One region of the Streptomyces sp. NPDC048479 genome, then DNA from elsewhere that is predicted to be linked to it. Evidence: predicted binding sites of a transcription regulator. Region 1 holds the regulator's gene; the other holds the start of a gene.
The links. The regulator HrcA, encoded in region 1, represses chaperone genes, less so after heat shock. The targets are predictions, from matches to a motif close to TTNGCACTCNGNNNNNCNGAGTGCNAA.
Positions count from the first base shown of each region.

Region 2: the regulator HrcA is predicted to act here: its motif matches at 2,108-2,134, upstream of groES (co-chaperone GroES).

Region 1 covers NZ_JBEZKA010000007.1:138,720-142,125, forward strand. Annotated here, with positions in the region: gene dnaJ (molecular chaperone DnaJ) at 1-1,040, opposite strand, end outside; gene hrcA (heat-inducible transcriptional repressor HrcA) at 1,041-2,063, opposite strand; gene AB0D12_RS13750 (MBL fold metallo-hydrolase) at 2,270-3,004, shown strand; gene AB0D12_RS13755 (DUF3097 domain-containing protein) at 3,015-3,406, shown strand, end outside.
Region 2 covers NZ_JBEZKA010000004.1:240,886-244,291, reverse strand. Annotated here, with positions in the region: gene groL (chaperonin GroEL) at 1-1,556, opposite strand, end outside; gene groES (co-chaperone GroES) at 1,653-1,961, opposite strand; gene AB0D12_RS08755 (polysaccharide deacetylase family protein) at 2,292-2,930, opposite strand; gene AB0D12_RS08750 (polysaccharide deacetylase family protein) at 2,927-3,406, opposite strand, start outside.

The DNA.
Region 1 (3,406 bases):
AGATCCCGCAGCAGCCGTTCCTGGTCCGCGTCCATCTTCGACGGCGTCATCACCTCGACGTGCACGATCAGATCGCCGCGGCCGCCGCCCCGCAGATGCGTGATGCCACGCCCGTGCAGCGGGATCGACTGGCCGGACTGTGTGCCCGGCCGGATGTCGACGTCCTCCATGCCGTCGAGCGTCTCCAGCGGGCACTTCGTGCCCAGCGCCGCCGCCGTCATCGGGATCGTCACCGTGCAGTGCAGATCGTCGCCACGCCGCTGGAAGACCGCGTGCGGCAGCTCGTGGATCTCGACGTACAGATCACCCGCCGGTCCGCCGCCCGGGCCGACCTCGCCCTCGCCCGCGAGCTGGATGCGCGTGCCGTTGTCGACGCCCGCCGGGATCTTCACGGTCAGCGTCCGGCGCGAGCGGATACGGCCGTCACCGGCGCACTCCGGGCACGGCGTCGGCACGACCGTGCCGAAGCCCTGGCACTGCGGGCACGGCCGCGAGGTCATGACCTGGCCCAGGAAGGACCGCGTCACCTGCGAGACCTCACCGCGTCCGCGGCACATGTCGCAGGTCTGCGCCGAGGTCCCCGGCGCCGCGCCCTCACCCGAACACGTCGTACAGACGACAGCCGTGTCGACCTGGATGTCCTTCGTCGTACCGAAGGCCGCTTCGTTGAGGTCGATCTCCAGCCGGATCATCGCGTCCTGGCCCCGTCGCGTACGCGACCTGGGGCCCCGCTGCGACGCCGTACCGAAGAACGCGTCCATGATGTCGGAGAAGTTGCCGAAGCCACCGGCTCCGAATCCGCCCGCGCCTCCGCCGCCCGCCTGGGACAACGGGTCTCCGCCGAGGTCGTAGACCTGCTTCTTCTGCGGGTCCGACAACACCTCGTACGCGGCGTTGATCTCCTTGAAGCGCTCCTGCGTCTTCGGGTCCGGATTCACATCCGGGTGAAGTTCACGCGCAAGCCGGCGGAAGGCCTTCTTGATCTCGTCCTGCGATGCGTCGCGGCGTACGCCGAGTACGGCGTAGTAGTCCGTGGCCACTTACGACTCCGCCAGGATCTGTCCGACGTAACGTGCCACTGCGCGTACCGCTCCCATCGTTCCGGGGTAGTCCATGCGGGTCGGTCCGACCACGCCGAGTTTGGCAACTGCCTCGTCGCCCGAACCGTAGCCGACCGCGACCACGGAAGTGGAGTTGAGGCCCTCGTGTGCGTTCTCATGACCGATACGTACGGTCATGCCCATGCCCGAGTCCTTGGCCTCGCCGAGCAGCTTGAGGAGCACCACATGCTCCTCGAGCGCTTCCAGCACCGGCCGGATGGTCAGCGGGAAGTCGTGCCCGAAGCGGGTGAGATTGGCCGTGCCGCCGATCACCAGCCGCTCCTCCGTCTCCTCGACCAGCGTCTCGAGCAGGGTCGCCAGCACCGTGGACACAGTGCCGCGGTCCTCCGTCTCGAAGGAGTCGGGCAGCTCCTGCACCAGGTGCGGCACATCCGCGAAGCGGCGCCCGACGATCCGGCTGTTGAGCCGGGCCCGCAGGTCGGCCAGCGAGGCCTCGCCGAACGGCGCGGGGCAGTCGATCATGCGCTGCTCGACCCGTCCGGTGTCCGTGATGAGCACGAGCATCAGCCGGGCGGGCGCGAGGGACAGAAGTTCCACATGCCGGACCGTGGACCGCGTCAGCGAGGGGTACTGGACGACGGCGACCTGCCGGGTCAGCTGCGCGAGCAGCCGTACCGTACGGCCCACGACGTCGTCCAGGTCGACGGCTCCGTCCAGGAAGTTCTGGATGGCGCGGCGCTCGGGCGCCGACAGGGGCTTGACGCCCGCCAGCTTGTCGACGAAGAGCCGGTAGCCCTTGTCCGTCGGGATGCGGCCGGCGCTGGTGTGCGGCTGGGCGATGAACCCTTCCTCTTCCAGCACCGCCATGTCGTTACGGACAGTAGCCGGGGAGACACCGAGCTTGTGCCGCTCGGTGAGGGCCTTGGAGCCGACGGGCTCCTCGGTGCCGACATAGTCCTGGACGATGGCGCGCAGCACCTCGAGTCTGCGTTCGCTGAGCATTTGCGCACACCTCCAGCCGTGGTTCCTTGTGGTGACTGCGTGGTGACTGCTTGGCACTCGTCATGTCCGAGTGCCAGCACTCCCCCGAGCCAGTGTACGGCTGTGGGGTACGCCCCTAGCAAGGGCCGTCCTGCAGGGCAGTCCTGCAATCGCGGCCGACCACGGTACCTCGCGACACCGCTGGTCCTTGCCGATAGCGTCGCGGTATGGACGTCAGTTGGGAAGACTTCGGCTGGGAGCGGTTGGCCGACGGGGTGGGGCGTCGGCGGCTGCCTGTCTGGGACGCGACCGTTGGGCTGGTCGCCGGTGAGGACCGTGTCCTCATGTACGACACGGGTTCGACACTCCGTGAGGGCGCCGAGCTCCGCACCCAGGCGCAGGCGCTGCTGGGCGGCCGCCGAGTGACGCATATCGCACTGAGTCATCCGCACTTCGACCATGTACTGGGGACCGCGGCGTTCTCCGGGGCCGAGGTGTTCGGCGCGGTCGGCGTCGACGATCTGATGAGGCGGGAGCGGGACGAGATCCGCGGCACGGCCGTACGGCACGGGGTCCCGGTGAAGGACGCCGCGGAGGCCGCCGATCTGCTGGTACTGCCGCACCATCTGGTGTGCGGGGAGTGGACGCTCGAGCTGGGCGGCCGCCAGGTGCTGCTGGCCAATGTCGGACCCGGTCACTCGGGCCACGACCTGGCGCTGCTGGTGCCGGGCGAAGGCCCGGGCAGCCCGGAGGTGGTCTTCTGCGGAGATCTGGTGGAGGAGTCGGGCGAACCGCAGGCGGGCCGGGACGCGATCCCGTCCCGCTGGCCGGCGGCGCTGGACCGGCTGCTGTCGCTGGGCGGCGAGGACGCGGTGTATGTCCCCGGGCACGGGGCGGCGGTCGACGCGGCTTTTGTACGCGCGCAGCGGGATTCGTTGGCGGAGCGCTTCGGCGTGTCGTAGCGTCGGCCAAATGCGCAGCTACAGCCCGGATCTGACGCCTCCTTGGAAGAAGCAGCAGCCGGCCCCGGAGGTCCCTGCCGAGTCCGACCTGGTCGTGGAGGAGGTCACGACGGGTTTCTGCGGTGCGGTGATCCGTACCGAGAAGACAGCGGAGGGCCCGACAGTCACGCTCGAGGACCGCTTCGGCAAGCACCGGGTGTTCCCGCTCGTCCCGCGGGGTTTTCTGCTGGAGGGCCGGGTGGTCACCCTGGTCCGCCCCTCGGCGACGGCCCCGGCCCGCCCGGCGCGTACGGCCTCCGGCTCGGTCGCGGTCCCGGGGGCACGGGCGAGGGTCGCGCGGGCGGGCCGCATCTACGTGGAAGGCCGCCACGACGCCGAGCTCGTCGAGCGGGTCTGGGGTGA
Region 2 (3,406 bases), on a different contig from region 1:
GTCTCGGTCGTGAGCAGCAGGGAGGCGATGGACGCGGCGTTCTCCAGCGCGGAGCGCGTGACCTTGACCGGGTCGATGACGCCGGCCTTCACCAGGTCGCCGTACTCGCCGGTCGCGGCGTTGAAGCCCTGGCCGGCCTCGAGCTCGGCGACCTTGGCGGTGATGACGTAGCCCTCGAGACCGGCGTTCTCGGCGATCCAGCGCAGCGGCTCGACGGCGGCGCGACGGACGACGGCGACACCGGTGGCCTCGTCGCCCTCCTTGCCGAGGTTGCCCTCGAGCACCTTCACGGCGTGGACGAGCGCGGAGCCACCACCGGAGACGATGCCCTCCTCGACCGCGGCGCGGGTCGCGGAGATGGCGTCCTCCAGACGGTGCTTCTTCTCCTTCAGCTCCACCTCGGTGGCGGCGCCGACCTTGATCACGCACACGCCGCCGGCCAGCTTCGCGAGGCGCTCCTGGAGCTTCTCGCGGTCCCAGTCGGAGTCCGTGGACTCGATCTCGGCCTTGATCTGGTTGATGCGGCCGACGACGTCCTCGTGCTTGCCGCCACCGTCGACGACGGTGGTGTCGTCCTTGCTCACGGTCACGCGTCGGGCGGTGCCCAGCACGTCCAGACCGGCCTGGTCGAGCTTGAGGCCGACCTCCTCGGCGATGACGGTGGCACCGGTGAGGGCGGCCATGTCGCCGAGCATCGCCTTGCGTCGGTCGCCGAAGCCGGGGGCCTTGACGGCCACCGCGTTGAAGGTGCCGCGGATCTTGTTCACGACGAGGGTGGAGAGGGCCTCGCCCTCGACGTCCTCGGCGATGATCAGCAGCGGCTTGGAGCTACCCGCCTGGATGACCTTCTCGAGCAGGGGCAGCAGGTCCTGGATCGAGGAGATCTTGCCCTGGTGGATCAGGATGTACGGGTCGTCGAGGACGGCCTCCATACGCTCCTGGTCGGTCACCATGTACGGCGACAGGTAGCCCTTGTCGAAGGCCATGCCCTCGGTGAAGTCGAGCTCCAGGCCGAAGGTGTTGGACTCCTCGACGGTGATGACACCGTCCTTGCCGACCTTGTCCATCGCCTCGGCGATGAGCTCGCCGACCTGCTGGTCCTGCGCGGAGAGCGCGGCCACGGCGGCGATGTCGGCCTTGTCCTCGATCGGGCGGGCGGTCGCGAGGAGTTCCTCGGACACGGCCTTGACCGCGGCGTCGATGCCCTTCTTCAGGGCGGCCGGGGAAGCGCCCGCGGCGACGTTGCGCAGGCCCTCGCGGACCAGCGCCTGGGCCAGCACGGTGGCGGTGGTGGTGCCGTCACCCGCGATGTCGTTGGTCTTGGTCGCCACCTCCTTCACCAGCTGGGCGCCGAGGTTCTCGTACGGGTCCTCGACCTCGACCTCACGGGCGATGGTGACACCGTCGTTGGTGATGGTCGGGGCGCCGAACTTCTTGTCGATGACGACATTGCGGCCGCGGGGGCCGATCGTCACCTTCACCGTGTCGGCAAGCTTGTTGACGCCGCGCTCGAGGGCGCGACGGGCGTCCTCGTCGAACTTCAGGATCTTCGCCATGGGAGCTTCTCTGTCCTCTCGAACGAACTGCGCCCCTGGGCACCCGGCTACATATGTCGCGGGGGCCAGGGGCGCAGATATAAAACTTCGGGTGAATTACTTCTCGATGATCGCGAGCACGTCGCGAGCCGAGAGGACGAGGTACTCCTCGCCGTTGTACTTCACCTCGGTGCCGCCGTACTTGCTGTACAGCACGACGTCGCCGGTCTTGACGTCGAGCGGAAGCCGCTCGCCGTTCTCGAAACGGCCCGGGCCCACAGCGAGGACGACGCCCTCCTGGGGCTTCTCCTTCGCGGTGTCCGGGATGACCAGGCCAGAGGCCGTGGTCTGCTCGGCGTCGAGCGGCTGGACCACAATGCGGTCCTCGAGCGGCTTGATGGCAACCTTGGAGCTGGCGGTCGTCACGATCCGACCTCCCCCTTCGGAGATCTCACGGGGTTAACTGTCTGAGGTGGCGACCAGGTGGATCCGTCGTCGCGGGTGCCGGACCTGCCCGTCGCTGTGTTGGCACTCTCCAGTGGGGAGTGCCAGACCTGAGACTATGACTGCGATTAGCACTCGGTCAAGCGGAGTGCCAATCCGCCGGTGTGGCGTCGGGGTGTCACGGTCGGTCCGATACGGAGAACGCGGCGCGGGCGCCCCGGGTTCCGCGCGGTACAGCAGCAATTCCGCCCGGCACGACAGCAATCACGGCACGGCAGCAATACGGCACCAGCAATACGGCCGGCCTGCCCCTCAGACGTAGTCCTCCAGACGCGCCACCGCGTACCCCTGCGCCTGGATACGGCGCAGCATCCGCCCCGTCGTCCTCGTGTGCGCGAGCACGATGTCACCGGGCCGCAGCCGTTCACCCTCCGCATACGCCCGTCCCAGCACCACCGCACGGACCCCGCAGTCGGCCGCCGCCCGCAGTGTGTCGGCGTTGTACGCGCCGCGTGGTGGACGGAGCAGCCGTTCCCGCCGGCGGCAGATCTCGTCGTGCTGGTCCTCGTACGAGAGCGTGCGCAGATCGGTCCTGCCGCCCGTGCGGAACGTACTGATCGGCAGCTTCAGATCGCCGACCATCCGCAGGAACTCCCGGTCGCGCTCCACGCCGTCGTCGAAGGTGAGGAAGACGACCTTCTCGCGGGTCGGCACCCGGTTCACCACGTACGGCACCTTGGGCCTGCGCGCGGGCGGCTTCGGCGCGGCCGCGAGCGGCGCGGCCAGCCCCCACCGCTTGTGCGCGGAGCCCGGTACGCCCGCGCCCGGGGAGACCCGCTGCGCGGCCTTGCGCCCGAGGCGCTCGATCGGGTCCACCGACTGCGCACACCCCGAGGCGAGAAGCGCACCGGCCGCCAGCACTCCGGCCAGCAGCCGGTGCGCGCGTCTCATACGTAGTCCTCCAGCTTCGCCACGGCGTAGCCCTTGTCGGTAATCGTCCTCATGACCCGCCGGATCAGGTCGGGCATGGTGGCCTTCCACTCCTCGGGGCCGCGGAAGTGCGTCAGGATGATGTCGCCGGGGTGCAGATCCTGGTCCCACTCGCGCCACTCCATGTGGTCCGGAAACGCCTCGGCGGCCCACAGCGGCACGGCCTTGATGCCGCACGATTTGGCCACGCGCAGCGTGTCCCGGTTGTAGTTGCCGTACGGCGGACGGAAGAGCGAGGGCCGCTTCCCGTACCGCTCCTCGAGCTTGGTCTGCTGGTTGCAGATCTCCCGCTCCTGCTCGGCGTACGAAAGGCCGGGCAGATAGAGGTGGTTGAGGGTGTGGTTGTACAGCGAGACCCCGCGGTCCCGCATCTCCTTGAAGTAGTCGTAGTTGTTGCTGATCAAGTAGTCGCTGAGGAAGGCGCTGTACGGGATCTT